DNA from 2 places in the Streptomyces blastmyceticus genome. Region 2 is predicted to be linked to the other one. Evidence: predicted binding sites of a transcription regulator. Region 2 holds the regulator's gene; the other holds the start of a gene.
The links. The regulator HspR, encoded in region 2, represses chaperone genes until heat shock. The targets are predictions, from matches to a motif close to TTGAGNNNNNNNNNCTCAA.
Positions count from the first base shown of each region.

Region 1: the regulator HspR is predicted to act here: its motif matches at 11,650-11,668, upstream of lon (endopeptidase La).

Region 1 is NZ_BAAABW010000031.1:103,641-119,479, forward strand. Features, by position in the region: gene ABD269_RS30200 (aKG-HExxH-type peptide beta-hydroxylase) at 1-602, shown strand, start outside; gene fxsT (FxSxx-COOH system tetratricopeptide repeat protein) at 663-3,689, shown strand; gene ABD269_RS30210 (multifunctional oxoglutarate decarboxylase/oxoglutarate dehydrogenase thiamine pyrophosphate-binding subunit/dihydrolipoyllysine-residue succinyltransferase subunit) at 3,778-7,569, opposite strand; gene ABD269_RS30215 (HAMP domain-containing sensor histidine kinase) at 7,810-9,012, opposite strand; gene ABD269_RS30220 (response regulator transcription factor) at 9,009-9,746, opposite strand; gene ABD269_RS30225 (spermidine synthase family protein) at 9,838-10,527, opposite strand; gene ABD269_RS30230 (rhomboid-like protein) at 10,726-11,484, shown strand; gene lon (endopeptidase La) at 11,691-14,084, shown strand; gene ABD269_RS30240 (peptidase inhibitor family I36 protein) at 14,148-14,738, opposite strand; gene ABD269_RS30245 (helix-turn-helix transcriptional regulator) at 14,910-15,770, shown strand.
Region 2 is NZ_BAAABW010000016.1:125,860-141,698, forward strand. Features, by position in the region: gene clpB (ATP-dependent chaperone ClpB) at 1-578, opposite strand, end outside; gene ABD269_RS14415 (pyridoxamine 5'-phosphate oxidase family protein) at 789-1,193, shown strand; gene ABD269_RS14420 (hypothetical protein) at 1,304-1,678, shown strand; gene ABD269_RS14425 (heat shock protein transcriptional repressor HspR) at 1,732-2,193, opposite strand; gene dnaJ (molecular chaperone DnaJ) at 2,195-3,373, opposite strand; gene grpE (nucleotide exchange factor GrpE) at 3,416-4,060, opposite strand; gene dnaK (molecular chaperone DnaK) at 4,057-5,910, opposite strand; gene ABD269_RS14445 ((Fe-S)-binding protein) at 6,188-8,452, shown strand; gene ABD269_RS14450 (Yip1 family protein) at 8,696-9,670, shown strand; gene ABD269_RS14455 (phosphoribosyltransferase) at 9,788-10,285, opposite strand; gene dcd (dCTP deaminase) at 10,310-10,885, opposite strand; tRNA gene ABD269_RS14470 (tRNA-Gly) at 11,417-11,490, shown strand; gene ABD269_RS14475 (hypothetical protein) at 11,682-12,662, shown strand; gene ABD269_RS14480 (ATP-binding protein) at 12,668-15,514, shown strand; gene ABD269_RS14485 (hypothetical protein) at 15,511-15,839, shown strand, end outside.

The DNA of each region.
Region 1 (15,839 bases), on a different contig from region 2:
CCGCCCTCGCCCTGCTGCGTGCCATCGACCCGCAGCGCGCCGCGGAGACCACGGCCCTCCTGCGCTGCCTGGTCCCGCTCGCCCGCACCGGCCCGTACGGCCAGGGGGCGCGCGGGGTGAGCGCGACCTTCCGGGCGGCGCCCGGCGCCGTCCTCGCCACGCTGCCGGACACCGCCGCCGACCTCGCAGCCGTGCTCGTCCACGAGACCCAGCACGGCAAACTGGCGGTCCTCCACGACCTGTTGCCGCTGCACCACGCCGGTCCGTACGCCGTCCACCGCGTCGCCTGGCGCACCGACCCGCGCCCGCTCGCGGGTGTCCTCCAGGGCACCTACGCGCATCTGGCGCTGGCCGACTTCTGGGGTCGCGTCGCGGGGCGCGCAGGGCTGCCGCCCGGCGCCCGGTCCGCCGCGCGCGCCCGTCATGATTCCTACCGCCGACAGGTCGCGGAAGCCCTGCCCATCCTGCTTGAATCCAATGAACTCACCCCCGCGGGCGTCGAGTTCACGACAGGCATGCGACAGCACCACGCGGGCCTGGGGCAGGCCGCCGGGCCAACCGAGGCCATCGGCGAACCGTCACCATTCGGTGACATACGGTAATCTTGGTGCCGTGTCGGCCCACCCGGCCGCCGCGGCGCGTAGCAATGAGGGGACGTGCGCATGAGCGAGCCAACCGGTGGTGCGCGGAGTCGGCCGGGCCCCGCGGGCGAGCACTTCGTCGTGGTGTTCGCCGGCTTCCACCGGCCCTGGGCCACCTGGATCGGCCACCGGCTGGAGAGCCACGGCCACCGGGTCACCCTGCACCGCTGGGACCCCCGCAGGGAGGTCCCCCTGGAGAGCGCCCTCGGCGACCTGCTGATGGCCTCGGGACGGCTGCTGCTCGTCCTGAGCGACTGGTTCTTCCAGCTGGGCCCGCGCCGCGACGGCGAGTGGAGCGAGGCGCTGCGCGGCATCGTCGCCGCCAACTCCGAGCGGTTCGCCGCCGTCAGCCTCACCAACCGCGCCCTGCTGCCCGCCACCGCCGTGCTGGAGCCCGTCGACCTCTACGGCATCGGCTCCCAGGAGGCCGAGCGCCGCCTCCTGGGACGGCTCGGCCTGCCGCCCGGCCCGCCGCGCCGCAGCATTCCCGCCGGCCCCGGCTCCCGCTACCCGGGCGACCCGCCGGCCGTGTGGGGCGAGGTGCCGCGCCGCGATGCCCGGTTCACCGGCCGCGACGACCTCCTCAACCAGCTCCAGGAGCAGCTGACCGACGCCGAGCAGGGCACCGCCGTCTGCGCGCTGCTCGGCATGTCCGGCATCGGCAAGACCCAGCTCGCCGCCGAGTACGCCCACCGCTTCAGCTCCGACTACGACGTCATCTGGTGGGTCAACTCCGACATGCGCGGCACCCAGCGCGAGCGCCTCGGCGAACTCGCCGCCGAGCTGGGCCTCGGCAGCGGCTCCGAGCCCGGCGAGCGCATCCGCGCCGTCCGCGAGGCCCTGCGCCGCGGCGACCCCTACGGCCGCTGGCTGCTGATCTTCGACGGCTGGGACGACATCGACGGCGCCGGGGAGCTCCTCCCCGAGGGCCCCGGCCATGTGCTGATCACCTCCCGCAACCGCAGCTGGACCACCCAGGGCGCGACCCCGCTGGAGGTCCCCGGCTTCCAGCGCCACGAGTCCACCGGCTACTTGATGCGCCGCGCGCCCCGCATCACCGCCGACGAGGCCACCGAGGTCGCCGCCGAGCTCGGCGACATCCCCCTCGCCCTCGTCCAGGCGGCCGCCTGGCTCGGCGAGTCCGACATGGAGGTCGCCGACTACCTCCGCATGGTCCGCGACGGCGAGCTCTCCGGCCTCGCCGACCAGGGCGACTTCGACGGAGTGCCCCGCTCCTCCCTCACCTCCTGGTCGATACTGATCAACCGGCTCCGCGAGACCCAGCCGCACGCCGTCGAACTCCTCACCCTGTGCACCTCCTTCGCCCCCGGCCGGATCCCCATCGGCCTCGTCCGCCACCTCCCGCCCGCCGAGCTGCCCGAGAGCCTCAGCTGGCTCGCCACCGACCTGCCCAGCTGGACCCGGGCGTTGGACTCCCTCGTCAACTACTCGGTCTTCACCCGCGACATCCGCGGCACCGTCCCCGGCGAGCCGGGCCCCGAGCAGGAGTCCGTGCGCATGCACCGGCTCGTCCACGACATCGTCGCCCGCCTCACCTCACCCGAGGAGCGGGCCGAACACCGCCGCATCGTCCGCCGGATGCTCGCCGCCGCCGACCCCGGCAACCCGCAGGACACCCGGCTCTGGCCGCGCTACGCCGAGCTCCTCCCGCACCTGGAGCCCTCCGGCGCCCTCGGCAGCCACGACGAGCGGGTCCAGGAGACCGTCCTCAACTGCCTGCACTACTGCCACCGCAGCGGGGAGTTCCGCACCGGCATCGAGCTCGCCGAGCAGGTCCGCGCCCGCTGGACCGAGCTCTTCCCGCCCGAGCACCCCCGCATGCTCGACCTCACCGTCCGCCAGGGCAACATCCTCCGGTCGTACGGCGTCTTCCGCGCCGCCTACGAGATCGACCGGGACATGCTGGAGCGGCTGCGCGCGAGCACCCCCGCCGGCCCCCGGCCCGGCGGCGGCACCGTCCTGATGACCGCGACCAGCTGCCTCGCCGCCGACCAGCGCTACCTCGGCCAGTACACCGAAGCCCTCCAGCTCCAGCGCGAGGTCCTGAACACCGCCCGGGAACTCCTCGGCCCCGACGACTACTTCACCCTCAACGCCCACCACAACCTGGGCGTCTGCCTCAGACTGCTGGGCCGCTACGCCGAGGCGTACGACACCGACCTGGAGAACCTCCGCAGGCGCGAGTCCCTGCTGCGCACCCGGCACGCCGCCACCCTCGTCTCCGGCATCTCCTGCGCCCGCGACCTGCGGCTGATGGGCCGCTATCGCGACGCGCTGGCTCGCCAGGAGCTCGGCATGCGGATGCACCTCCAGGTCCTCGGCCCCCAGCACCCGCAGACCCTGCGCGCCCACCACAACCTCGTCCTGTGCGAGCGGCGCGCGGGCGGCTTCCAGGACGTGGGCGCCGCCATGGCCAGCCTCCTCGAACAGATGGAGCAGGTGCACGGGCGCGGCCACTACGCCACCATCGGCCTCGTCGTCGACTACGGCAACCACGCCCGCGAGCACGGCGACCTCGGCCACGCCCGCGACCTCATCGCCGAGGGCGAGGCCGGCTTCCGCGCCCTCCTCGGACCCGCCCACCCCGTCACCACCGGCATGCTCACCAACACCGGGCTCGTCCTCCAGGCGTCCGGGGAGCGGGCCGAGGCGCTCACCATGTTCGAGTCCGCCTACGCCGGGCTGTCCGCGACCCTCGGCCCCGAGCACCCCTGGGTGCTGGGCTGCGCTCTCAACGCCGCCGCCGGGCGCAACTTCAACGGCCGCCTCGACGCCGCCCTGGAGCTCAGCCGCGACACCCTCCGCCGGGCCCGGCACGTCCTCGGCGAGGACCACCCCCTGACCCTGTCCTGCGAGGTCGCCCTCGCCGCCGACCTCAGGGCGCTGCGCGAGCACGAGGAGGCGTCCAAGGTCGAGCAGGACGCCCTCCAGCGGCTCACCCGCACCCTGGGCGCCCAGCACCCGCACGCCCTCTCCGCCCGCCAGCGCACCCGCCCCTACTGGGACTTCGAGCCCTACCTGGGCTGACCGCCGCCCCGGCCGGGGACGGCACAGGGCCCCCACCGCCGCAGCGGTGGGGGCCCTGTCCTTGATGCATTGCGCGGGCGCGCCGGGATCAGATGTCGAAGACCTCGGCGACCAGTGCCTGCTGCTCCGCCTGGTGGCGCTTGGCCGAGCCGACCGCCGGGGAGGAGGAGTGCGGCCGGGAGATCCGGCGCAGTCGCTCACGGGCCGGGATGTCGGCACCGACGGCCAGGTCCAGGTGGTCGATCAGGTTCAGCGCGATGAACGGCCACGCACCCTGGTTCGCCGGCTCCTCCTGGGCCCACACGAACTTCTCCGCCGCCGAGTACTTGGCGAACTCGGCCTGGAGCTCCTCGCCGGGCAGCGGGTAGAGCCGCTCGATACGGACGATCGCCGTGTCGTTCGCACCCCGCTTGGTCCGCTCGGCGACCAGGTCGTAGTAGACCTTGCCGGCGCAGAAAACGACCTTGCGGACGTCCTCGGTGCGCACCGTGTCGTCACCGATCAGCGGACGGAACGCACCGCTGGTGAACTCCTCCACCTTCGACGCCGCGGCCTTCAGACGCAGCATCGACTTCGGGGTGAAGACGATCAGCGGCTTGTGGTGCGGGTTGTGGACCTGCCAGCGCAGCAGGTGGAAGTAGTTCGACGGCAGCGTCGGCATGGCGACCGTCATGTTGTTCTGCGCGCAGAGCTGGAGGAAGCGCTCGATCCGGGCCGAGGAGTGGTCCGGGCCCTGGCCCTCGTAGCCGTGCGGCAGCAGCAGCGTGACGCCGGAGGTCTGGCCCCACTTCTGCTCCGAGGAGGAGATGAACTCGTCGGTGATGCTCTGCGCACCGTTGACGAAGTCACCGAACTGGGCCTCCCACAGCACCAGCGCGTCCGGGCGGGCCAGCGAGTAGCCGTACTCGAAGCCCATCGCCGCGTACTCGCTGAGCAGCGAGTCGTAGATGTTGAAGCGGGCCTGGTCCTCGGAGAGGTAGAGCAGCGGGGTGTAGTCCTCGCCGGTCTCCCGGTCCACCAGCACCGCGTGGCGCTGGCCGAAGGTGCCGCGGCGGGAGTCCTGGCCGGCGAGCCGGACCGGGGTGCCCTCCATCAGCAGCGAGCCGAAGGCGAGGGTCTCGCCCATGCCCCAGTCGATCGTGCCGTCCTCGATGCTGGCGGCGCGGCGCTGGAGCTGCGGCACCAGGCGCGGGTGCACGGTGACGTTCTCCGGCGTGGTGACCTGGGACTCGGCGATCCGCTTGACGACCTCCTGGGAGATCGCGGTGTTCACCGCGACCGGGAAGCCGTCCAGCGGGGCCGGGGCCGGAGCCTCGGCCGGGGCCGCGTCGGCGTCCCGGACCTCGACGAAGACCTTCTCCAGCTGGCCCTGGTAGTCCTGCAGGGCCTGCTCGGCCTCTTCGAGGGTGATGTCGCCGCGACCGATGAGGGACTCGGTGTAGAGCTTGCGCACCGAGCGCTTCTTGTCGATCAGGTCGTACATCAGCGGCTGGGTGAACGAGGGGTTGTCCGACTCGTTGTGGCCCCGGCGGCGGTAGCAGATCAGGTCGATGACGACGTCCTTGTTGAACGCCTGGCGGAACTCGAAGGCGAGCCGCGCGACGCGGACCACGGCCTCCGGGTCGTCACCGTTCACATGGAAGATCGGCGCCTCGATCATCCGGGCGACGTCGGTGCAGTACATCGACGAGCGCGAGGACTCCGGCGGCGCGGTGAAGCCGACCTGGTTGTTGATGACGATGTGCACGGTGCCGCCGGTGCGGTAGCCGCGCAGCTGCGACATGTTCAGCGTCTCCGCGACGACGCCCTGGCCCGCGAAGGCCGCGTCGCCGTGCAGCTGGACGGGGAGGACGGTGAAGTCCGTGCCCGCCTTGCCGATGATGTCCTGCTTGGCCCGCGCGATGCCCTCGACGACCGGGTCGACGGTCTCCAGGTGCGAGGGGTTGGCGGCCAGCGAGACCTTGATCTGCTCGCCGTCCAGGCCCGTGAAGGTGCCCTCCGCGCCCAGGTGGTACTTCACGTCGCCGGAGCCGTGCATCGACTTCGGGTCGAGGTTGCCCTCGAACTCGCGGAAGATCTGCGCGTACGACTTGCCGACGATGTTCGCGAGCACGTTCAGGCGGCCACGGTGGGCCATGCCGATGACGACCTCGTCCAGGCGCGACTCGGCGGCCGCGTCCAGCACCGCGTCCAGCAGCGGGATGACGGACTCGCCGCCCTCCAGGGAGAACCGCTTCTGGCCGACGTACTTCGTCTGCAGGAAGGTCTCGAACGCCTCGGCGGCGTTCAGCCGGCGCAGGATGCGCAGCTGCTCCTCGCGCTCCGGCTTGGAGTGCCCGCGCTCGACCCGGTCCTGGATCCACTTGCGCTGCTTGGGGTCCTGGATGTGCATGAACTCGATGCCGGTGGTGCGGCAGTACGAGTCGCGCAGCACGCCCAGGATGTCGCGCAGCTTCATCAGGGACTTGCCCGCGAAGCCACCGACCGCGAACGCCCGCTCCAGGTCCCACAGGGTGAGGCCGTGCTCGGTGATGTCGAGGTCGGGGTGCTTGCGCTGGCGGTACTCCAGCGGGTCGGTGTCGGCCATGACGTGGCCGCGGACCCGGTAGGAGTGGATCAGCTCGAAGACCCGGGCGGCCTTGGTGACGTCGTCGTCGTGCGAGGCGTCGATGTCCTTGAGCCAGCGGATCGGCTCGTAGGGGATGCGCAGCGCCTCGAAGATGTCGTCGAAGAAGCCGTTCTCGCCCAGCAGCAGCTGGTTCATGATCCGCAGGAACTCGCCGGAGGCGGCGCCCTGGATCACCCGGTGGTCGTACGTCGAGGTCAGGGTCATGACCTTGGAGATGCCCAGCTTGTTCAGGGCGTCCTGCGAGGTGCCCTGGAACTCGGCCGGGTAGTCCATGGCGCCGACGCCGATGATGACGCCCTGGCCGGGCATCAGGCGCGGCACGGAGTGCACGGTGCCGATGCCGCCGGGGTTCGTCAGCGAGGCGGTGACCCCGGTGAAGTCGTCCATCGTCAGCTTGCCGACGCGGGCGCGGCGGACGATGTCCTCGTACGCCTGCCAGAACTCGAAGAAGTTGAGCGTCTCGGCCTTCTTGATGGCCGCGACCACGAGCTGGCGGTCGCCGTTCGGCTTCACCAGGTCGATCGCCAGACCGAGGTTGACGTGCTCGGGCTTGACGAGGTTCGGCTTGCCGTCCTTCTCCGTGTAGGAGTAGTTCATCGACGGCATCAGCTTCAGCGCCTGCACCATGGCGAAGCCGATGAGGTGCGTGAAGGAGACCTTGCCGCCGCGGGCGCGCTTCAGGTGGTTGTTGATGACGATGCGGTTGTCGAACAGCAGCTTCACCGGGACCGCGCGGACGGACGTGGCCGTCGGCAGCTCCAGCGAGGCGTTCATGTTCTTGACCACAGCGGCGGCGGGGCCGCGCAGCGGCACGTACTCCGGGCCCTTGGCGGGCTCGGCCGGCTCGGCGGCCTTGGCGGCGGCGGCCGGCTTGGCAGCCGGAGCCTTCGCCGCGGGCGCGGCCACGGGCTTCGCCACGGCGGGCTGGGCCACCGGGGCGGCCGGAGGCGCGACTGCGGGCTGCGGCGCTGCGGGCGCGGCGGCCTTCGGCGCCGCGGGCGGCGCTGCCGGAGCGGCAGCGGCCGGGGCATTCCCGGTCAGACCTGGCGGCGGTGCAGCCGCCGTCTGGCCCGGCTTGTAGTCGGCGAAGAAGTCCCACCAGGCTCGGTCGACCGAGTTCGGGTCCTGGAGGTACTGCTGGTAGATCTCGTCGACGAGCCACTCATTGGGACCGAAGACGTCGGCAGGGCTCTTGCCCTGCCCGTCCTGGTCGGTCGAGACGCTCGAGGTGTTGGGGGACTGTGGCGACACGGCGGCAACCGCCCTCTTCCGCTTCACAAGGTGATGGACAGCGGAAATAAAGGCTACGCCTGTCTGTACCGATGATGCAGGCCACCCGGGCCAGTCGTCGCGCAAGTCACATTCCCGGAGGGGTTTCGAGGCATGACTTGGCGGGAAACACACGGGGTTCCGCAGCTCCGGAGAGATTCAGGGTTCGCTTGAGCGTGCCCCACACTCCCTCGAATGTGTGCTTCCGTCACCGACCCTACGTCAACCTTGATCGCGAGGCCCGCCCGGAAGGGTGACCTGAATGCGGCACCCCTGAGGTGATTCGGCCACGCCGATGCTTCCCCCGTGCAGATCCACCGCCCAGCGCGCGATCGCCAGACCCAGGCCCGTACCGCCGTCGCTGCCCGGCCCCTGCTGACCCGAGCCACCGCGGTTGAAACGCTCGAAGACGCGGTGCCGCTCCGCCTCCGGGATGCCCGGCCCCTCGTCCAGCACCTCCAGGTCCAGCGACTGGGCGCCCTCGCCCCGGCGCGCCCGCACCGTGACCCGGCCGTGCGGGGGGCTGTGCTTGACCGCGTTGTCCACCAGATTCGCCACCACCTGGTGCAGCCGCTCCGCGTCGGCGTGAGCCGTGAGCTCCGGCGGCGACACGTCCAGGTGCAGATGGACGTCCTTGCGCGCGTGCGGGGAGGAGCCCGAGCCGCTGGCCATCCCCGCCTCCTTCAGCACGCCCGCCAGATACGGCCACACCTCGAAGCGCCGCGCGTGCAGCGGCACGACCCCGTTGTCCAGCCGGGAGAGATCCAGCAGCTGCTCCACCAGGCGGCCCAGCCGCTCGGTCTGGCGCAGCGCCGTGCGCATGGTCTCCGGATCGGCGGCCGAGACCCCGTCCACCACGTTCTCCAGCACCGCCCGCAGGCCCGCGATGGGGGTGCGCAGCTCGTGCGAGACATTGGCGACCAGCTCCTTGCGGTGGGTGTCCACCGCCTCCAGGTCGGCCGCCATCCGGTTGAAGGCCGTGGCCAGGTCCCCGAACTCGTCCCGCCGCCCGGCCCCCACCCGCCGTGTGTAGTCCCCCTGCGCCATCGCCCGGGTGACCTCGGTCATCTCGTCCAGCGGCGCGGTCAGCCCGTGCGCCACGAACTGCGTTATCAGCAGCGAGGCGATGATCGAGAAGACGGTGATCACCCGGAGCTCGGTCGCCGAGTGCAGCGCCACGAAGACCAGGAAGGTCGTTATCACCACCGACCCGATGACCAGCGCGCCCAGCGCCGCCTTCACCGAGCGGTAGGGGTCCAGCGGCCGCAGGGCCTCCCAGACCCGGCCGCCCAGCCCCGCCGGGGCCACGGGGCGGTCCTGCGCGCCGGTGGCACCGCCGCCGTCCGCGCCGCGGATCCCGGCGGCGCGGGCGGCGGCCCCCGCCCCGCCGGTGCCGCCCGGCCCGCAGCCGGTCCCGCCGCTCATGCCGCCGGGGTCTCCAGCGCGTAGCCGACCCCGTGGACCGTACGGATCCGCTCGGCGCCGATCTTCCGGCGGAGCGCCTTGATGTGGCTGTCCACGGTCCGGGTCCCGGAGGCGTCCGCCCAGTCCCACACCTCCGCGAGCAGCTGCTCGCGGGAGAGGACGGCGCGCGGGGTGTTCGCCAGACAGACCAGCAGGTCGAACTCGGTCGGCGTCAGGTGCACGTCCGTGCCGCGCACCCGCACCCGCCGCTGCGCGTGGTCGATCTCCAGCTCGCCCAGGCGCAGGATGCCGGTGCGCGGCGTGTGCGCGGCGAGCGCCGCCCGCTCCACCCGGCGCAGCAGCACGTGCACCCGCGCCGCCAGCTCCCGCATCGAGAACGGCTTGGTCATGTAGTCGTCCGCGCCCACGCCCAGGCCGACCAGCATGTCGGTCTCGTCGTCGCGCGCGGTGAGCATCAGCACGGGCACCGGCCGCTGCGCCTGCACCCGGCGGCAGACCTCCAGGCCGTCGAAGCCCGGCAGCATCACGTCCAGGACCAGCAGGTCAGGCTGCCAGGCCTCGGCCGCGTCCACGGCGGCCGGGCCGTCGCCCGCGGTCCGCACCTGGAAACCCTCGGCCCGCAGCCGGGCCGCGATGGCGTCGACGATGGTCCGGTCGTCCTCGACGACGAGCACCCGGCGCTGTGCCCCGGCGGAGGCTGCGGCACCGTTCGGGCCGATGTGTGTCTGCTCCATGCGCCCCGCCCCTAGCGTCTTCCGTTGGCCTGCATCTCCACACAGTCCTGCGGCTGTGGCAAGCAGAGTACGGGCAGGTGGCAGGGGACGGCTACGCGGCACGGAGCGCGAGGTGGACTACGTCCGGGACGCCCCGGGCAACGGCGATCTCTTCGGTTCTTACCCCTTCGAACCCGGCATTCCGGAGCGCCTCTTCGAACGCCTCCGACGGCCGCGCCGACCACACGGCCAGCACGCCGCCGGGCGCCAGCCGGTCGTGGCAGGCCCGCAGCCCGGCGGGGGAGTAGAGGCCGCCGTTGTCCTCGGTGACGGTCCAGCCGGGGCCGTTGTCGATGTCCAGACACAGCGCGTCGTACGTGACCGGCGCCGTCTGTACGTACGCGACCAGGTCCGCGTGCACGATCTCCGTACGCGGGTCCGCGAGCGCCGGGCCCGAGAACGCGGCCAGCGGTCCGCCCCGGTGCCAGCCGATCACCGCCGCCTCGCGCTCCACCACGGCGATCCGCCCCCAGCGCGGCTCCCCGGCCGCCCGCGCCAGCGAGAAGCCGACGCCCAGGCCGCCGATCAGCACCGCCGGATCCCGCCGCCCGGCGGGCAGGGCGGCCAGCGCCGCGTCGACCAGGAGGCGCTCCGAGCGCCCGTCCGAGGTGTCCATCAGGAAGCAGCCGTTCGCGATGATCTCGTAGATCCCACCCCTCCGGCGCAGTACGACCTCGCCGTGGGGGCCCTCGCGGCGGTCCACGGTGACGGGCGACTCGTAACGGACATCCTGGTCGGTCATGGCGAGGCCTCCGTAGGTCGGGGAGCCCGGCGGACGCAGCGGACGGATCTTCGGTTGAGGCCCGTGACGGGAGTCACGGGCAGAGGTTGATTTGCCGGGCCACTGGGACCTTAATGTTCACAGTGAGGGCGGAGCGTGAGGCATAGGGCACGACCGCCCGCGATCCGTCGCGCAGCCGCCGGAAAGGGGCCTGGCCGAGTGACTGTGGTTGACCCCGGGGAGCGGACGACCGAGGACGCCGCTCCGGGCGGCATGCCCGGCCCTCTGCCGGCCCAGCGCGAGCCGGTCGAGGGCGTGCCCGCCCCGCCGCCCCGGACGCGGCGGCGGATCTCCCCGCTCGCGTGGGCGCGGCGCGTGCTGCCGACACCGACCGGCACGCCGTTCACCTTCGTCTACGGACTCGTGCTGCTCGGCACCGCGCTCTACGCCGACCTCGGCGACGAGGCCACCGTCAACCAGCTCCTGCGCGACTCCAGCACCGACGCCGCCCACCTCGCGGATCAGCCCCTCGTCGTCCTCGTCGCCAGCGCCCTGTGGGTGGCGGGCGGCCTCTACTCCCTGTACGGGCTCTTCTTCGCCCTCGTCCTCAGCGCCCTCGAACGCCGCATCGGCCCCGCCCGCGCGGCCGGCGTCTTCCTCCTCGGCCACGTCCTGGCCACCCTCGCCACCGAGCTCCCCGTGGCCGGCGCGGTGGCGGCCGGCCGCCTCCCGGAGGCGTCACTGCACCGGCTGGACTACGGCATCAGCTTCGGCGTGATGGCCTGCATCGGCGCGCTGTCCGGCCTGCTGCGCCGGCCGGCGGGCTGGACGCTGCTCGGCTTCGCGGCGCTCATGTGCGCGCAGGACTTGATCGACTTCGCGGACCCCCTGGCGAGCTGGGGCCATCCCATAGCGCTGCTCACCGGGATGGCCTGTGGCCCTTTCATCCGCGACACCCGCCGCCCGCCCGAGGCCTGACCCGGGGTGCGCAATTCCAGCCCGTGGGGGCACCTCCCAGCGGTAGCTGGGGGAGTTTGAGGACAGCGCGCGAAGCGTGCTCCCGCCGCAAGCGGCAACGGCCCGGCGCCCAGCCGATCGCTCAGAGCGAACACGTACCCGGGAACACCCGCGGAGCGCCACGCATTGAGTCGACATAGCTCAACTTGCCTGCCGAAGGGGAGATCATGGCTTTCACGTCCACACCGCTCACCCTGCCCGTCCTGCCCCTGGAAGACGAGGTCGTGCTGCCCGGCATGGTCGTCCCCCTCGACCTCTCCGACGGCGAAGTGCGCGCCGCCGTGGAAGCCGCGCAGGCCGCCGCCGGAGACGGCAAGCCGCAGGTGCTGCTCGTGCCGCGCGTCGAGGGTTCGTACGCGGGCACCGGCACGCTCGGCCGCGTGGAGCAGGTCGGCCGGCTCTCCGACGGCGACCCCGGCGCGCTCATCCGAGGGCTGGGGCGCGTCCGGATCGGGGCCGGTACGACGGGGCCCGGCGCCGCGCTGTGGGTCGAGGGCACCCGGATCGAGGAGATCACCCCCGACCCCCTGCCCGGCGCGGTCACCGAGCTGATGAAGGAGTACAAGGCGCTCGCCACCAGCTGGCTGCGCAAGCGCGGCGCCTGGCAGGTCGTGGACCGCGTCCAGCAGATCGACGACGTGGCCCAGCTCGCCGACAACTCCGGCTACTCCCCGTTCCTCACCGTCGCCCAGCGCGTCGAGCTGCTGGAGACCGCCGACCCGGTGGCCCGGCTGAAGCTCGCCGTGGGCTGGCTCGGTGAGCACCTCGCCGAGCAGGACGTCGCCGAGTCGATCGCCAAGGACGTGCAGGAGGGCGTCGACAAGCAGCAGCGCGAGTTCCTGCTCCGCCGCCAGCTGGAGGCCGTCCGCAAGGAGCTCGCCGAGCTCAATGGCGACCCCGAGAGCGAGCCGGACGACTACCGCGCCCGCGTCGAGGCCGCCGACCTGCCGGAAAAGGTCCGCGAGGCCGCGCTCAAGGAGGTCGAGAAGCTGGAGCGGGCCTCCGACCAGAGCCCCGAGGGCGGCTGGATCCGCACCTGGCTCGACACGGTCCTGGAGCTCCCCTGGAACGAGCGCACCGAGGACGCGTACGACATCCCCGGCGCCAAGGCCGTCCTCGACGCGGACCACGCGGGCCTGGAGGACGTGAAGGAGCGGATCACCGAATACCTGGCGGTGCGCAAGCGGCGCGCCGACCGGGGGCTGGGCGTGATCGGCGGGCGGCGCGGGGGCGCGGTGCTCGCGCTCGTCGGTCCGCCCGGCGTCGGGAAGACCTCGCTGGGGGAGAGCGTCGCCCGCGCGATGGGCCGCAAGTTCGTCCGCGTCGCCCTGGGCGGCGTGCGCGACGAGGCGGAGATCCGCGGCCACCGGCGCACGTACGTAGGCGCGCTGCCCGGCCGGATCGTGCGGGCGGTCAAGGAAGCGGGCTCGATGAACCCGGTCGTCCTCCTGGACGAGATCGACAAGGTCGGCTCGGACTTCCGCGGCGACCCGGCGGCGGCCCTCCTGGAGGTCCTGGACCCGGCGCAGAACCACACCTTCCGCGATCACTACCTGGAGGTCGAACTCGACCTCTCGGACGTCGTCTTCCTCGCCACGGCCAATGTCCTTGACTCCATCCCGGAGGCCCTCCTGGACCGCATGGAGCTCGTCCGCCTCGACGGCTACACCGAGGACGAGAAGGTCGTCATCGCCCGCGACCACCTGCTGCCCCGGCAGCTGGAGCGCGCGGGCCTGGCGGCCGACGAGGTGACCCTGGAGGACGGGGCGCTGCGCACGCTGGCCGGCGAGTACACCCGCGAGGCGGGCGTACGCACCCTGGAGCGCGCCCTCGCCCGGCTGCTGCGCAAGGTGGCCGCCCAGCACGAACTCGGCGAGCGCGAGCTGCCGGTGACCCTCGGCGCGGACGACCTGCGCGCCCTGATCGGCCGCCCGCACCACACGCCGGAGTCCGCGCAGGACCCGGCCGAGCGGCGCACGGCCGTGCCCGGCGTGGCGACCGGCCTCGCGGTGACCGGGGCGGGCGGCGACGTGCTCTTCGTCGAGGCGTCGCTGGCCGACCCGGAGACCGGCGGCGCGGGCCTGACCCTGACCGGCCAACTGGGCGACGTGATGAAGGAGTCCGCGCAGATCGCGCTCTCCTTCCTCCGCTCCCACGGCGCCGAACTGGAGCTCCCGGTCGGCGACTTCAAGGAGCGCGGCGTCCACCTCCACGTCCCCGCGGGCGCGGTCCCCAAGGACGGCCCGAGCGCGGGCGTGACGATGACGACCGCGCTGGCCTCCCTGCTGTCCGGCCGCCAGGTCCGCCCCGACGTGGCGATGACCGGCGAGGTCTCACTGACCGGCCGCGTGCTCCCCGTAGGCGGCGTGAAGCAGAAACTGCTGGCGGCCCACCGCGCCGGGGTCACCACGGTCGTCATCCCCAAGCGCAACGAACCCGACCTGGACGACGTCCCGCAGGAGATCCTCTCCAAGCTCGAAGTCCACCCGGTGGCCGACGTCCGCCAGGTCCTGGAACTGGCCCTCCAGCCGGCGTCGTCACAGGTGGCGATGGCGGCGTAGCGCCCACCGGCAACACGAGGAGAGGCTCCTGCCCCCGTGCGGGAGCCTCTCCTCATGCCGGGGTCAGCAGACCTTCACGTACCAGACCGGGTGCCAGTTGCCGTGCGCGTCGTACGAGCCGTTGCCCACCTGGGCCGGTGGCGTCGAGTAGACGAGGTGTTTGCTCTTGTTGTACATCCTGGCCACGGTGCCCTCGGACTGGTTGTTCCACCACGAGCCGCCGCTGTTCCAGCCGTTCGGGATCTCCCAGTAGATGTTGCAGCTGGAGTGCTGCCACACCGTGCCCTCGTAGTTCGCCTTCGGCCAGCCGCAGAAGTTGAGGTAATTGCAGTCGGCCGCGCTCGTCGGATGCGTGGTGGTGCGCAGGTCGCGGGCGTATTTCTCGCCCGGTACGGCGACGAGCACGAAGCCGCCCCGCACATCGACCCTGTTGGCCGAGACCTGCTTGCCGCCCGTCTGGGCGACGTAGCGGTCCACGTCCTTCTGGAGCGCGACGGACTGCGCGCCGGTCAGCCCGGCGTGCTCCGCCTGCGCCGCGTAGCGGCCGCCCTCGGCCGCGGTGGCGTGCGCCGCCCCGAGCCCCGCGGTGAGCGCGAGCGCCATGCACGCGGGTACGGCGAGCAGGCTTTTCGTTCTGATGTGGTGGGTGGTCACGGTGTTTCCTCCCCCTCGTAAGTCGCGGGCATGTCCATGCCCGCGAGCCCGAGTCTGGCGGCCGGGCGGCGGCGTGGATTGTAGGAAAGCGACCGATTTCCCGCCTCGGTTCCGGCCCGTACGGACGTACGGTGAAGCGGATGTCATAGGCACGCGCCGGGTGGGGGAGCCGTGGCCGCGATACAGCAACTGGTCCGCAGCGCACCGGCCGCCGCCGAGCTGCGCGGATCCGTCCTGGGCTACCGCGGCTTCCACTTCGGGGTCCGCGGCCCGCGCCGCCGGCTCGTGGTGCCCGACGGCGTGGTGAAGGTGATGCTCGGCTTCGGCGCCCCGCTCGACATGGTCGACGCGGTCGAACCGCGCGCCGTGACCACGGCCACCTCCCTCGTCAACGGCCTGCGCACCACCGCGACCATCGGTGTGCACCGCGGACTGCTGCACGGCGTCACGGTCCTGCTGTCCCCTCCGGCGGCCTACCGCCTCTTCGCCGTCCCCATGGCCGAGTGGGCCCACCTCACGCTCGACCCCGGCGACCTCCTCGGTCACGGCCTCGGACACCTCACCGAACGGCTCGCCGAATGCCCCGACTGGCCCACCCGCTTCGCCCTGCTCGACCACGCCCTGGCCACCCGGCTGCGCACCGGCCCGCAATGCCTCCCCGAAGTGGCCTGGGCCTGGCGCGAGTTACGGCGCACGGACGGCCGGATCCGCATCGACGACCTCGCCGCCGGTACGGGCTGGAGCCGCCGCCACCTCGAACGCCGCTTCCGCGAACAGCTCGGCCCCACGCCCAAGGGCGCCGCACAGGTGCTGCGCCTCCAGGCGGCTCTGCGGTTGAAGCGGTCGGGCATGTCCTGGACGCGGGCGGCGACGGGGGCGGGCTTCCATGACCAGGCCCACTTCTCGCATACGTTCGGCACGATGATCGGCTGCACGCCGGGTCGTTTTCACGACGGCCGCGCGTCGGGGACGCCGGATGATCCGCTGGACTTTCTTCCGGAGCAGGTCACGAGCATTTTGCTGGCGCGCTGAGGGGTGTGCCTTCTGCTGGGTGCGGGTTCGTTGCCGGGTGCGGCTTGTCGACGCCTGCGGCGGGCGTCC
Region 2 (15,839 bases):
TGCACCACACGGCGGATCTCGGTGTCCCGGCCGATGACCGGGTCGAGCCGGCCCTCGCGGGCCGCGGCGGTGAGGTCCTGGCCGAACTTCTCCAGCGCCTTGTACGTGCCCTCCGGGTCCGGGGACGTCACCCGCTGCCCGCCGCGCGCCGTCTCGAAGGCGTCCAGCAGCTTCTTCGCGGACGCGCCCTGCCCTGCCAGCAGCTCGCCGGTGCGGCCGCCCTTGGCGGCGAGGCCGATGAGCAGGTGCTCGGTGGAGATGTAGGTGTCGCCCAGCTCGCGGGCGCGCTGCGAGGCGTCGGCGATGACGGCCAGCAGCTCGCGGTTGGGCTGCGGCGGCGCGACCGTCGAGCCCTGCACGCTCGGCAGCCCGGCGAGCTCCCGCTCGGCACCGGAGCGCAAGCCCGCGGCGTCGGCCTCGACGGCGGCGAGCAGGTCCATCACGTTCTCGTTGTCCTGGCCCGCGAGGAGGGCGAGCAGCAGGTGCGCGGGGGTCATGTCGGCATGCCCTGCCGACACGGCCCGCTCACTGGCACCGCTCAGCGCCTCACGGCTCTTGTTGGTCAGCTCGGCATCCACGACTGTGCGCTCCTCCTCTGTGCTGCTCCGATGGCTGTCCTGCTTCAGCCAACGTGCGATAAGTTGAGCCTATTCCACTCAACCTTGTTCTGGCCAGCACGCCCAAGAAGTGGATCATGGTTGCGCCCGCTTCCCGGACCGCGCCCCTTCCCATGGTCCGGCCGCGAGGGGCCTCCCGCGCGTCGGCCGGCCCCAACTACCCTTCCCTCCATGGCCCACGATCTGCGCGACCTCTCCCCCGCCTACGTCGAGTTCTGGCGGGAGCGGCACATCTGCACCCTCACCACCTCCCGCCCCGACGGCAGCCCGCACCTCGTGCCCGTGGGCGTCACCTTCGACCACGAGACCGGGATCGCCCGGGTCATCACCAACAAGGGCAGCCGCAAGATCGCGAACATCCTGGACGCCGGCCCGGACGGCGCGCGGGTCGCGGTGTGCCAGACAGGCGAGCGGCGCTGGGCCACGCTGGAGGGCGTCGCCGTCGTCCGCACCGAGGCGGAGGCGGTCGCGGACGCCGTCGCCCGGTACGCCGAGCGGTACGGCCGGACGCCCGCCCCCAACCCCGACCGCGTCCTCGTCGAGATCACCGTCACCAAGGCGCTGGGTCTGGTCTGACGGACCCCGGTTGGCCCTGTGCTGATGCCGCACGGCGCGGCCGCTCGTACGGTCGGGGTGACGGTCGTCACGACGGCGAAGACCCGACGGCACAGAGGAGTACCCACGTCATGAGCGGCCCCGAGAGCGCGGATCACGTCAGCGTCCATCTGACCGGCTGCGGACACCAGGACGCGGGCGCGGTGTTCCGCGCCCTGGAGGCCGCGTTCCCCGAGGGCGCCGGGCCGCCGCGCAGCGAGACCAGCGCCGCGGGGCCGGAGCACCCCATGGTGTGGTGCATGGTCGTCGACGCCCGCACCCGCCACGCGCCGTCGGCGGTGGCGACGGCGGTCCCGCTGACCGGCCCGGTCGAGGTCGACCTCTTCGGCGCCGCGGACCCCGTGCGCCAGGTCCAGGAGGAGCTGGCCACGGCCTTCGCCGTGGAGAGCCGCGGCACCGTACCGGGCGAGCACGAGCTGGAGGTCCGCCTCCGCCTCACCGGCTGAGCGACATGGCAAGGGGCCCGGAGAGCAGTCGCTCTCCGGGCCCCTTGCCGTACTCATCCCTGGTCGCGTCTGGGACGCCAGACCACGAGCGCGCTCGTCTGCTGCACGTCCTGGTACGGAACCAGGTCGCGGCGGTAGGACGCGTGCACCGCGGCCTCGCGCTGCTGCATGGCCGAGGCGGCGCCCTCGACCATGCCCTGGAGCTCGGCGACGCGCGCCTTGAGCGCGGACACCTGGTTCTCCAGCTCGATGATGCGCTTGATCCCGGCGAGGTTGATGCCCTCGTCCTGGCTCAGCTGCTGGACCTGCCGCAGCAGTTCGATGTCGCGCGCCGAATAGCGGCGGCCGCGCCCGGCCGTGCGGTCGGGGGAGACCAGGCCGAGCCGGTCGTACTGCCGCAGCGTCTGCGGGTGCAGACCCGACAGCTGCGCGGCGACGGAGATGACGTAGACCGGCGACTCGTCGGTCAGCTGGAAAGGCTGTGCTGGTTCGAAGCGCCGTCGTCGGCCGTCCATCTCATGCTCCCTTCGCGGCCTGGAACAGCTCGGCCCTAGGGTCCTGGCCCGCCGTCGCCTCGCGGTAGGCCGCGAGGGCCTCCCGCGCCTTGTCGTCGAGCTCCTTGGGCACGGCCACCTCGACGGTGACCAGGAGGTCGCCGCGGGTGCCGTCCTTGCGCACCGCGCCCTTGCCCCGGGCGCGCATCGTACGGCCGTTGGGCGTGCCCGCCGGCAGCTTGAGGGTGACCGGGGGGCCACCGAGCGTCGGAACCTTCACCTCGCCGCCGAGCGCCGCCTCCGCGAAGGAGACCGGCACGGTGACGGTGAGGTTGTCGCCCTTGCGCCCGAAGACGGGGTGGCTGTCGACGTGGACGACGACGTACAGATCGCCGTTCGGACCGCCGCGCTCGCCCGGGGCGCCCTTGCCGCGCAGCCGGATCCGCTGGCCGTCGGAGACGCCCGGCGGGATGCGCACCTGCATGGTGCGGGAGGACGTGGCCCGGCCGCTGCCCTTGCAGACGTCGCAGGGGTTCTCCGGGATCAGCCCGCGGCCCTTGCAGTCGGGGCAGGGGTCGGTCAGCGAGAAGCCGCCGCCCGAGCCGTGCGACACCTGGCCGGTGCCGACGCAGGTCGGGCAGACCCGCGGGGTGCCGTTCTTGTCGCCCGTGCCGGAGCACGTCTTGCACGCCGCGGAGGAGGACATGCGCAGCGGGACCGTGGCCCCGTCGACCGCCTCGGTGAAGCTGAGCGACACCTCGGACTCGATGTCCTGGCCGCGCCGCGGCTGCGTGCGCGTGCCGCCGCCGCGGTTGAACAGGCCGCCGAAGACATCCCCGAGGCCGCCGCCGAAACCGCCGGCGCCCGCCCCGCCCCCGCCCTGGGCGCCCCCGAAGAGGTCGCCCAGGTCGAAGTTGAAGGAACCGCCGCCCGCGCCGCCCGGACCGGGACGGAAGCCACCGCTGCCGAAGAGGGCGCGCGCCTCGTCGTACTCCTTGCGGCGCTTGGGGTCGGCGAGGACGTCATTCGCCTCGGAGATCTCCTTGAAGCGCTCCTCGGCCTTGGCGTCGCCCTTGTTGGCGTCCGGGTGGTTCTCGCGGGCGAGCTTCCGGTACGCCTTCTTGATCTCGGCCTCGGTGGCGTCCTTGGGCACGCCGAGGACCTTGTAGTAGTCCTTCTCGACGAAGTCCTTGGTGCTCATCCCCGGCGTCCCTCCTTCCGGTCACTGCGGTCGGTCATGGCGTCAGCCCTTGTCCGGGCCACCGCTCTCCTCGGCCGGCTCGTCGCCCTCGCCGTCGCCCTTCTGGGCGCCCGGCTGGGGCTCGGCGACGGCGACCCGCGCGGGGCGGATCGTCCGCTCGCCGATCCGGTACCCCGGCTGCAGGATCTGCACGCACGTGGTCTCGGTGACGTCCGGCGCGTAGCTGTGCATCAGCGCCTCGTGCACCAGCGGGTCGAAGGGCTCGCCCTCCTTGCCGAACTGCTGGAGGCCCATCTTGGCGACGACCGTCTCCAGCGACTCGGCGACGGACTTGAAGCCGCCCACCAGCTCGCCGTGATCACGGGCGCGGCCGACGTCGTCGAGCGTGGGGAGGAGCTCGGCCAGGAGGTTCGCGACGGCGATCTCCTTGACCGTGGCCCGGTCCCGCTCCACCCGGCGGCGGTAGTTCTGGTACTCGGCCTGGAGCCGCTGGAGGTCCGCCGTGCGCTCGTTGAGCGCCGACTGGGCCTGGTCCAGCTGTGCCTGGAGCCCTACCTCGACCAGTTCTTCCCCGGCCGGGGCCGGGCCCGCCTGGTCGGCGGACCCGGCGCCCTGCGCCGCGTCTTCGGGGGTGGCGTCGGAGGGGACTTCAGGCTTCTCGTCGAAACCCGGGGTCTCCTCGGTCACGCCGCACCGCCCTTGGGCTTCTCGTCGTCGACGATCTCGGCGTCCACGACGTCGTCCTCGGCCTTGGGCTGGCCCGCACCGGCGGCACCCTCGGCGCCCGCGGCACCCTGGGCGGCCTGCGCGTCGGCGTACATCGCCTGGCCCAGCTTCTGGCTGACCGCGGCGACCTTCTCGGTCGCGGTGCGGATCTCGGCCGTGTCCTCGCCCTTGAGCTTCTCCTTCAGCTCACCGACGGCGGTCTCGACCTCGGTCTTGACCTCGGCCGGGACCTTCTCCTCGTTGTCCTTGAGGAACTTCTCGGTCTGGTAGACGAGCTGCTCGCCCTGGTTACGGGTCTCGGCGGCCTCGCGGCGGCGGTGGTCCTCCTCCGCGTACTGCTCGGCCTCCTGGCGCATGCGGTCGACCTCGTCCTTGGCGAGCGAGGAGCCGCCGGTGACGGTCATCTTCTGCTCCTTGCCCGTGCCCAGGTCCTTCGCGGTCACGTGCATGATGCCGTTGGCGTCGATGTCGAAGGAGACCTCGATCTGCGGGACGCCACGCGGGGCCGGCGGCAGGCCGGTCAGCTCGAACATGCCGAGCTTCTTGTTGTACGCCGCGATCTCGCGCTCGCCCTGGTAGACCTGGATCTGCACGGACGGCTGGTTGTCCTCGGCCGTCGTGAAGATCTCGGAGCGCTTCGTCGGGATTGTGGTGTTGCGCTCGATCAGCTTGGTCATGATGCCGCCCTTGGTCTCGATACCGAGGGACAGCGGGGTGACGTCGAGCAGCAGGACGTCCTTGACCTCGCCCTTGAGGACACCGGCCTGGAGCGAGGCGCCGATGGCGACGACCTCGTCCGGGTTCACACCCTTGTTGGCCTCCTTGCCGCCGGTCAGCTCCTTGACGAGCTCGGCGACGGCAGGCATACGGGTGGAACCGCCGACCAGGACCACGTGGTCGATCTCGGACAGGTTGATGCCCGCGTCCTTGATGACGTTGTGGAACGGCGTCTTGCAGCGCTCCAGCAGGTCCGCGGTCAGCTGCTGGAACTGGGCGCGCGTGAGCTTCTCGTCCAGGTGCAGCGGGCCCTCGGCGGAGGCCGTGATGTAGGGCAGGTTGATCGAGGTCTCGGTGGACGAGGACAGCTCGATCTTCGCCTTCTCAGCGGCCTCGCGGAGGCGCTGGAGGGCCATCTTGTCCTTGGACAGGTCGACGCCGTGACCGTTCTGGAACTGCTTGACCAGGTAGTCGACGACGCGCTGGTCCCAGTCGTCACCACCGAGGTGGTTGTCACCGTTGGTCGCCTTGACCTCGACGACGCCGTCGCCGATCTCCAGCAGCGAGACGTCGAAGGTGCCGCCACCGAGGTCGAAGACCAGGATGGTCTGGTCGTCCTTGTCGAGGCCGTAGGCCAGGGCGGCCGCGGTCGGCTCGTTGACGATGCGCAGGACGTTGAGGCCCGCGATCTCACCGGCCTCCTTGGTGGCCTGACGCTCGGAGTCGTTGAAGTACGCCGGGACGGTGATGACCGCGTCGACGACCTTCTCGCCAAGGTAGGCCTCGGCATCCCGCTTGAGCTTCTGCAGGATGAAGGCGCTCATCTGCTGCGGGTTGAAGTCCTTGCCGTCGATGTTGATCTTCCAGTCGGTGCCCATGTGGCGCTTGACCGACCGGATCGTCCTGTCGACGTTGGTGACGGCCTGACGCTTGGCGACCTCGCCGACCAGCACCTCACCGTTCTTCGCGAAGGCGACGACGGACGGCGTGGTCCTGGCGCCCTCGGCGTTGGTGATGACGGTGGGCTCACCGCCCTCGAGAACACTGACGACGGAGTTCGTCGTACCCAGGTCGATGCCGACCGCACGTGCCATGTCGATTCCTCCAGCTGACTTGAGTGGAACAGACTCAAGGGTGCAACACGGATCTCCCGCTGTCAACGGACATGAGTCGGGCCCACTCAACTCTTATGCGGGCCTTATGCGCAGGGCGAGGGGCGACGGCCGCCCGGAACAGGGCCGCGGAGGGGTGCCCGAGCGACACAGATCACCGGCGGTGCGCCTATATCGGGGGCGCGCGAGTGAGTAGTCTCGTACAGACCGGATAAGTTACTGATTAGTAATTCGCTCTCGCAGGTTCGAGGAGCCCGCCATGCAACTCGCCGCGATCATCGTGGTGCTGGTTCTCACTGCGGTCGCCGTGGCGCTGTTCGGCCGCGCCGTCGCGCAGTTCATCAAGTTCTTCAGGCTCGGTGCCCCGCTTCCGGCAGGTGCCCGCGTCGACGAACCCGGCCGCCGCACGGTCACCGTGGGCAAGGAGTTCGTCGGTCACACCCGGATGAACAAGTGGGGGATCGTCGGCGTCGCCCACTGGTTCGTGGCCGTCGGCTTCCTCACGCTGGGCGGCACGATCCTCACCGCCTACGGCCAGCTGTTCAAGGCCGACTGGACGATCCCGTTCATCGGCACCTGGCTGCCGTACGAGCTCTACATCGAGTTCATCGGCCCCGCGACGGGCCTCGGCGCGCTCGCGCTGATCATCATCCGGCTGCTCAACCTGCCCTCGCGGGCCGGCCGCAAGTCCCGCTTCGCCGGCTCGACCGCCTGGCAGGCGTACTTCGTCGAGTACGTGATCCTGGTGATCGGCCTGGCCATCTGGGTGCTGCGCGGGCTCGAGGGCTCGCTGCAGGGCGTCGACCACTACGAGGCCGCGTACTTCAGCTCGTACCCGCTGATCGCGCTCTTCAAGGGACTGAGCACCGGGACGCTGCAGAACCTCACCTACCTCGCCGCGATGATCAAGCTCGCCGTGACGACGATCTGGGCCATCACCGTGGCCTCGAACATCGACATGAGCATCGCCTGGCACCGTTTCCTCGCGTTCCCCAACATCTGGTTCAAGCGCGAGGCGAGCGGTGACGTCGCGCTCGGCGCGCTGCAGCCGATGGTCAGCGAGGGCAAGCCGATCGACTTCGAGGACCCGGGCGAGGACGACCAGTTCGGCGTCTCGCAGATCGAGCACTTCTCCTGGAAGGGCCTCCTCGACTTCTCCACCTGCACCGAGTGCGGTCGCTGCCAGTCGCAGTGCCCGGCCTGGAACACCGGCAAGCCGCTCTCCCCCAAGCTCCTGATCATGGCGCTGCGCGACCACTCGCACGCCAAGGCCCCCTACCTCCTGGCGGGCGGCGGCAAGACGGCCGAGGGCGAGGAGAAGGCCACCGCGGAGCAGCTCAAGGACGTCCCCGCGGCCGCGCTGGCCGAGGCGGAGCGGCCGCTGATCGGCACGCTGGAGGAGAACGGGGTCATCGACCCCGACGTCCTGTGGTCCTGCACCACCTGCGGCGCCTGCGTCGAACAGTGCCCCGTCGACATCGAGCACGTCGACCACATCGTCGACATGCGCCGCTACCAGGTCATGATCGAGTCCTCCTTCCCCTCCGAGGCGGGCACGATGCTCAAGAACCTGGAGAAGAAGGGCAACCCCTGGGGCCTGGCCAAGAAGCAGCGCCTGCAGTGGACCAAGGAGGTCGACTTCGAGGTCCCCGTCGTCGGCAAGGACATCGAAGACCTCACCGAGGTCGACTACCTCTACTGGGTCGGCTGCGCCGGCGCCCTGGAGGACCGCGCGAAGAAGACCACCAAGGCCTTCGCCGAACTCCTGCACATCGCCGGCGTGAAGTTCGCGATCATGGGCGGCGACGAGAACTGCACCGGTGACTCCGCGCGCCGCCTGGGCAACGAATTCCTCTTCCAGCAGCTCGGCCAGCAGAACGTCGAGATGCTCAACATGGCCTTCGGCGAGGACGCGGAGGAGGGCGTGAAGGTCGAGAAGGCGAAGAAGAAGATCGTCGCGACCTGCCCGCACTGCTTCAACACCATCGCCAACGAGTACCCGCAGCTGGGCGGCGAGTACGAGGTCATCCACCACACGCAGCTGCTGCAGCACCTCGTCGACGAGGGCAAGCTGGTGCCGGTCACCCCGGTCGAGGGTCTGATCACCTATCACGACCCCTGCTACCTGGGCCGCCACAACAAGGTCTACACCCCGCCGCGCGAGATCATCGCCAAGGTGCCCGGTCTGCGCAACGAGGAGATGCACCGCCACAAGGAGCGCGGCTTCTGCTGCGGCGCCGGCGGCGCGCGCATGTGGATGGAAGAGCGCATCGGCAAGCGCATCAACAACGAGCGCGTGGACGAGGCGCTGTCCCTCAACCCGGACATCGTCTCCACCGCCTGCCCGTTCTGCCTCGTCATGCTCACCGACTCCGTCAACGGCAAGAAGAACGAGGGCAAGGCCAAGGAGTCCATCCAGGTCGTCGACGTCTCCCAACTCCTGCTGGAGTCGGTCAAGACACCCGTCGAGCCGGAAGGTGACGGCGAACCGGTGGACGCGCCGGAGCCCGAGCCGGTGAAGTAGCGGCTCGCACGCATCGCGTATCCCTGACGACGGCCGGTTCCCGCGTAACACCCGCGGGGACCGGCCGTTCGTCGTACGGCGTGGACGGCGTACCTTCTGACGACGACACCGTTCACACCTCGCCGGGCCCTGAGTTTTCCCCTAGGGGATGTCACAGGACGGCCGCAATGGCAGGGCCGATTCCCCCGCCCCGGCTCGGCGCTTCTCCGGAGCGGGTACGTTCGAAGCGTGGCTGGATTCAGGATGGGACGCGGACGGGACTCTCACGACCCCGGTCCCGCGCAGCAAGGACAGCGCCCGGGGCAGCAGTACCAGGCCCCGTACGGCGGTCAGGCGGGCGGCCAGGGCGGCGGTCGGCAGTGGCAGCAGCCACCGGCGCACGACGAGCCGGAGTACTTCGGCGGCGGCCCGCAGCAGGGCTACGGCCAGTACGGCGACCCGGGCCGCCCGGATCCGCACTACGGGCAGAGCGCCGACAATCCGGGCCACACCCAGCAGTTCAGCCTCGGCGAGGCCCCGGACGCCTACGGCCCGTACGACGGCGGTCAGGCGGGCGGCCCGTACGGCGGCGCCCCGCAGGGCGGCGGTCCCTACGGCGACGGCTCGTACGGCGACGGCTCGTACGGCTCCGGTGACACCTACCGCGCGGGGCAGCAGATGCCCGCGCCGCCCGCCGGGCCGCGCCTGCCGTGGAAGGAGCTGCTGAAGGGCATCGTCCTGCGCCCGTCCGCCACCTTCTGGCAGATGCGCGACCACGCGGTGTGGGTCCCGGCCGTGATCGTCACCTTCGTCTACGGCCTGCTCGCCGTCTTCGGCTTCGACAAGGCCCGCCAGGACGTCCTGAACGCCACGCTCGCGAACAGCATCCCGTGGGTGCTGATGACGGGCGTGATCGTCGTGGTCTCCGGCCTGATCCTCGGCGCGGTCACCCACACCCTCGCCCGGCAGCTCGGCGGCGACGGCATATGGCAGCCGACGGTCGGCCTGTCGATGCTGATCATGTCGATCACGGACGCGCCGCGGCTGCTCTTCGCGATGTTCCTGGGCGGCGACAGCACGGTCGTCCAGGTGCTCGGCTGGGCGACCTGGCTGGCGGCCGCCGCGCTGTTCACCTCGATGGTGAGCAAGTCGCACGACCTGCCGTGGCCGAAGGCGCTGGGCGCGTCCGCGATCCAGCTGATCGCCCTGCTGTCGATCATCAAGCTGGGCACGCTGTAGCGCCGCCCGCTCCTCAATGCGCAAAGGGCCCCGGTCGCACCGACGCGACCGGGGCCCTTCCGTACTGCATTTATGCGCGCAGAAGACCTGCGTACAGAAGGCCTGCGCGCAGAAGAACTACGCGTCGAGGATCTGACCCTCGCGCCGGACGACCGGCGGCTCCACGCTCCACGGGAAGTTGATCCACTCGTCGGTGCGCTTCCAGACGTACTCGCAGTCCACCAGGGAGTGCGACTTCTGGTAGATCACGGCACTGCGCACCTCCGCCACGTGGTCCAGGCAGAAGTCGTGCACCAGCTTCAGCGTCTTGCCGGTGTCGGCGACGTCGTCGACGATCAGGACCTTCTTGTTCGAGAAGTCGATCGCGTTGGGCACCGGCGCGAGCATGACCGGCATCTCCAGGGTGGTGCCGACGCCGGTGTAGAACTCCACGTTGACCAGGTGGATGTTCTTGCAGTCCAGCGCGTACGCCAGGCCGCCCGCGACGAAGACGCCGCCGCGTGCGATGGAGAGGATGATGTCCGGCTCGTAGCCGTCGTCCGCGACGGTCTGCGCCAGCTCACGGATGGCCTGCCCGAAGAGGGGGTAGGTCAGATTCTCGCGCTTGTCACTCACTGTTGCTGTTCGCCTTGTCCCTGCTCAGACCTGCGTGCGGTGAAAGTTCTGGAAGGACCGCGAGGGCGTCGGCCCGCGCTGGCCCTGATAGCGGGAGCCGTGCTTCGCGGACCCGTAAGGATGCTCGACGGGTGAGGTCAGCCGGAACATGCACAGCTGCCCGATCTTCATCCCCGGCCACAGCTTGATCGGCAGCGTGGCCATGTTCGACAGCTCCAGCGTCACGTGGCCGGAGAAGCCCGGGTCGATGAACCCGGCCGTCGAGTGCGTCAGCAGACCGAGCCGGCCCAGGCTGGACTTGCCCTCCAGACGGGAGGCCACATCGTCGGGGAGCGTGATGACCTCGTACGTCGAGGCGAGCACGAACTCACCGGGGTGCAGGATGAACGCCTCGTCGCCCTCCGGCACCACCTCACGGGTGAGGTCGGCCTGCTCGACGGCGGGGTCGATGTGGGGGTACCGGTGGTTCTCGAACACCCGGAAGTAGCGGTCCAGCCGCACATCGATGCTCGAGGGCTGCACCATCGATTCGTCGAACGGGTCGATGCGCACCCGGCCGGCGTCGATCTCGGCCCGGATGTCCTTGTCTGAGAGAAGCACGGGTCGAGGATACGCGGAGAAGGCGGACAACGCGGGCCCGGTCCGAACGGACCGGGCCCGCGAGCCGCTCAGCGCCTCTTGATCACCGCTTCTGGACCGCCACCGGCACGGAATGCCGCAGCCGGGCACAGCGCGGGCAGCGGAGCAGTCGTCCCGGGCCGAGCCGGCCGGGACCGAGGTTCTGCATCGGGAACGAAGCGGTGCTGAACACGTGCCCTTCGGCACAACGAACGACGGTGCGCTCCATCGAGCTCCCTTTCCCCATGGTGTTGCTCATCCGTGCCTCCGGCACGACATGAAAGACAAAAGCCACATTAGGGGATGCATTCCAGTGACTCACACCCGGCACTCCCGACCGCGCCCGCCGACTTGCCGCCCCTACGGTACGCCCCAACTCCCGCCGCCCGAGGCCGCGTCCCCACCCACCTCACCGACCCCACCCACGCCAGGGAGACCCTCACGGCACGTGCGCCGAGGGCCTTCGATGGGGTAGAGTGTGCGACGATACGACGCCCCGAAACGGGCATCTACGCGGGTGTAGTTTAATGGTAGAACATGAGCTTCCCAAGCTCAGAGCGCGAGTTCGATTCTCGTCACCCGCTCCATAAAAGGAAGGCTCAGGTCAATGACCTGGGCCTCATTTTTTTGCCCTCCCGGCAAGCCCCCAATCTCTGACGGCGTTTCGGTGCTTTTGCTCACCGGTGTCGGCTCGACCGGTCTACCCGGCGTGAAATTCGGATAAGTTGCCGTGCCGAATGATCAACGATCTACGTCAGACCCCGATGCGGAGTACGACATGAGCACATATCCGGGCGGCACCGCCGGACCTGCCGGCTGGGCGGCCTCGGGGGCGACAGGCCCCAACGGCTCCTATCGGAACCAGACTCTGAAGTACCAGCAGATCGAGCTGAGCTTCGACGAGTCGGTCACGCTCCGGACGGTCATAGGCCACTGGGCGACCGCGGCCTTCGCCGCGACCCTGGTGTGGCTGATCTGCGGGCTGTTCGGCCTGCTGACGAACGACTTCGACTTCGAAGAGGCCGGTACCGCCTTCAGCGTGGGCGGCATCCTGGCCTTCATCGTCTTCTGGCTGATCCTGCTCTTCTCCTCCTTCACCGAGCCCGTCTCGGAGTGGCGGACCCTGCTGGAGGACAAGGCGCAGGCGTCGCCCTCCGCCTATGCCGCGATCTACGGCGCGCTGTCCCACCGCCGCATCCCGGTGACGGCCGTGCCGTCCCGGATCCGCAGCGACATCCTGCAGCCGGAGGCGGTCACCAACCGTCTCGTCGTCAGCAGCGGCCGGTACGTGGCCTACGTATCCGTCTTCGAGTACGGGACCAGCCTCTACCTCGGCTGGACGATGTGGCGCATCCGCCCCGGCGCGGTGATCATCGGCACGTATGTCAAGGACCTCGTCGGCGGGCTCATGGGCCGCACCGGTGACGTCAACCAGATGCTCCGCACCGAGCGGCCGCGCGCCATGCGGGAGGCCGTGCACTCGGCGGTCCGGGAAGGCGTGGAGATCGCGGTCCAGGGCGTCGAGGTGCCCATCGCCTCGGCCTTCGGACAGGACCTGCCCATCATGACCGCGCCGGGGCAGGGGCCGGCCGGCCCGCCGGCTCCGCCCGGGCCGCCCGTCATGCCTGTCGCGCCGCCGACCCGGCCCGTACCGCAGCCCGCGCCGCCGGTTCCGCCCGCGCCGGGCGGGCACACCGGGCATCCCGTGCCCCCGGCAGCACCCGGCAGCCACGGCCCCGCTTCACCGCGGACCCACTGAGCGGCATGGACCAGCAGACCGACAGGACGCCCCCGCCGGGCGTCCTGACCGTCGGCGACGGCACATCGGTGTGGGCCTGGGCGGCCGTCCGCATCGAGGCCGCCGCCGACCTCACCGAGACCAGGGAGTACGCCGACCTCACCGAGGACGAGCGCCGGACCAAGGCGGTCGCGGCAGAGACGGCCTGGCTGGCGGGCCAGTGGGACACCCGCCACGACGCCCGCATCGAGCTGCGCTATCTGACCGACCCGGCGGAGCGCAGGATCTCGTGCGCCCTGCTGGCCCGGGTGCGCGGCGACGGCGCGGCCACGGCAGAAGACTCGGCCGTGACCGCGGTGCTCGCGCTCCGCGACCGGCTGGGGCAGCTGCCGCACCACGTCCACGCCGCCCCGGTCGAGGACGCGGCCGAAGTGGCGCGGTGGCTCACGCCGTTCACCCCCGACCCGGCCGGCCTGGCCGAGATCCGCAAGCGCTACCGGACGGGCCTGCCCAACCGGCCCGACGCGGGCGTGCAGTACTACCTCTCCCCGCAGCCGTTCACCGCCGCGGCGCCGCCATGGGACGCGCTGTGGCAGGCGCTCGCGGCACACCCGTACCCGCTCATGCTGACGGTCGGCCTCGAACCGTACCGAGTGCCCGACGACCTCGGGCCGATGCTGCACCGGATCGCCACCCACTACGGGCGGCTGGCGACGCCGGGACAGCTGCCGGAGGGCCTGTGGAGCCCGACGACCCAGCTGGCCCCGGACAACTTCGCCGTGGACGCCGCGAAGGTGTACGCGGACGCCGCGCGCCGCTACGCCGACCGCGCCTTCCGCATCCGCATCGCGCTCGCCTCCCCGAACCCGCTCCCCGAGTCCCTCGCCGAGCTCGTCGGCGCCACGGTCTCCCCGCAGGAACGGCCCGGCCAGGGCACCACGCTGACCGAGACCTTCACCGGTCCCGCGCACGTCACCGTACGGCCGTCGCCTCCGGAGCTCGCGGCGGCGTGGACCGGTATCACGACGCTGGAGCACGCCCGTTGGGGCGGCGACCAGCGCTGGCAGCTGCCCGAACCGCTGTCACCGCCGCTGCGCCTGCTGCCCGAGCTGGTCGATGCGCGGGAGGCGGGTGCCGCGCTGCGGCTCCCCCTCGCCGTGCACGGGCACATGCCGGGCTTCCCGGTGCGCAGACCCGACATGGCCCTGGAGACCGACTACCGCCCGGACGGGCCGGCCATCGAACTCGGCCGCCAGCTGGTGCACGGCGCGCCGGCCGGACCGCTCGGTGTCGGACTGGGGTCCCTCACCCGGCACGCGCTGTTCGTCGGAACGACCGGCTCCGGCAAGACCAACACGACTCTGGCCTTCTGCCAGCAGCTCTGGCGGGACCACAAGGTGCCGTTCCTCGTCCTCGAACCGGTGAACTCCGAGCTCGACGACTACCGCTGGCTCGCCACCCGCCCCGGCTTCGAGGACCTCCTCGTCCTCACCGTCGGCGACGAGACGACGGCGCCGTTCCGGCTGAACCCCTTCGAGGTGCCGCACGGGGTCCGGATCAGCACCCACACGGCCGGGCTGCTCGCCTGCTTCGACGCGGCGTTCGGGCTCTGGGACCCGCTGCCGGCCATCTACAACCGGTCCCTGCGCAACACATACGCGCGGAAGGGCATCGTCCCCACCGACATCTCCACGCCCGCCCACACCGGGTCGTGGCCCACCCTCCGCGACTTCATCGCCGAGATGCGCAAAGAGTGCGATCAGCTCGGGTACTCCGGCGAGGTCAAGGACAACATCATCGCCGCGTCCAGGCTGCGGGCCGAGTCCCTCGCGGAGGGCGCCTGCGGCAGCACACTGGACTGCGCACGCTCGTACCCCGTCGAGGAGTTGCTCAACCGCCCCGTCGTCATCGAACTGGCCGGCGTAGGCGACAACGAGAAGGAACAGTCCCTCGTCACCGCGCTGATCCTGCAGACCATGACGGAGCACTACAAGGCGACCCGGCGGGGAGACGGCCTCTCCCACGTCACCGTCATCGAGGAGGCCCACCGGCTGCTCGGACGGCCCGTCGCCTCCGGCGGAGACGGCAAGGAAGGCAACGCGCAGGCCCGCGCGGCCCAGGCCTTCGCCAACACCCTCGCCGAGAACCGCAAGTACGGGGAAGGCCTGGTGATCGTCGAGCAGGTCCCCGAGAAGCTCGTCGAGGACGCGTACAAGAACACGAACCTCAAGGTCATGCACCGGCTGCCGTCCGCCACGGACCGGGAGCTCATCGGCGGCACAATGCGGTTCTCCCCCGACCAGGAGCGCTACGCGTCGTCCCTGGAACCCTTCCAGGCCTTCGCCCACCACGACGGCATCGACCGGCCGGCCCTGATCCGGGTGCCGAACGTACGGGCCGAGGCGGCCGCGGAAACCGGGGCGGCCCGGGCACCGCTCGCCGACAACGCGGAACTGGCCGACCGCTTCCGCGCATTCGCGGCGGCGACCCCGGACGTCGACGCGGCACTCGCCCCCTTCGCCGACTGCGAAGGCTGCCGGCACCGCTGCGCGTTCCGCTCACGGGCGGCGACCGCGGTGTGGCCGGAGCACGGGGCCGAGCTGAAGAAACGCGTCGCCGACTACCCCAAGACGTCGGCCGCCCAGGCCGAATGGTGGTCGCGCACCGCGGAATGGGTAGCCGACATCGCCGACGCGGTCGCCCCGCCGGGCGCGGAGGCGGACGCGGTCGGCGACTACCGCGCCTGCGTCTTCATCCACCTCGCGCAGGCGGCGTGGAAGCGGAAGACGCTGCCGTGGGTGCGTCTGTACCGCAGCAATGCCAAGGCTGATGCCGGTGCCGGTGCCGACATCGATACGAGAACTGAGTCATGAGCGACCGCCCCACCGAGACCGAACGATCACCCGAGCAGCCGCCGTCGTCGGAATCCGGAGCGGACGAGGCCCCCGAACCGACGGAGGCGCAGGACGCGCCCGAACCGTCCTCGCCCGAATCAACGCCCGAGCGGCCCGACCAGACGCCTGAATCCGGCGGCAACGCCTCCGACGGGGGTGAGGCTTCCGACGACGCGCCGGAGCCGGCGGAAGCGGAGGACTCCGAGAAGGCAGAGGAGATAGAGGAGCCACCCGCTGAGCTCAAGGGCGGGGGCGAGCCTTCCGACGGGGGTGAGGCCTCCGACGACGCGCCGGAGCCGACGGA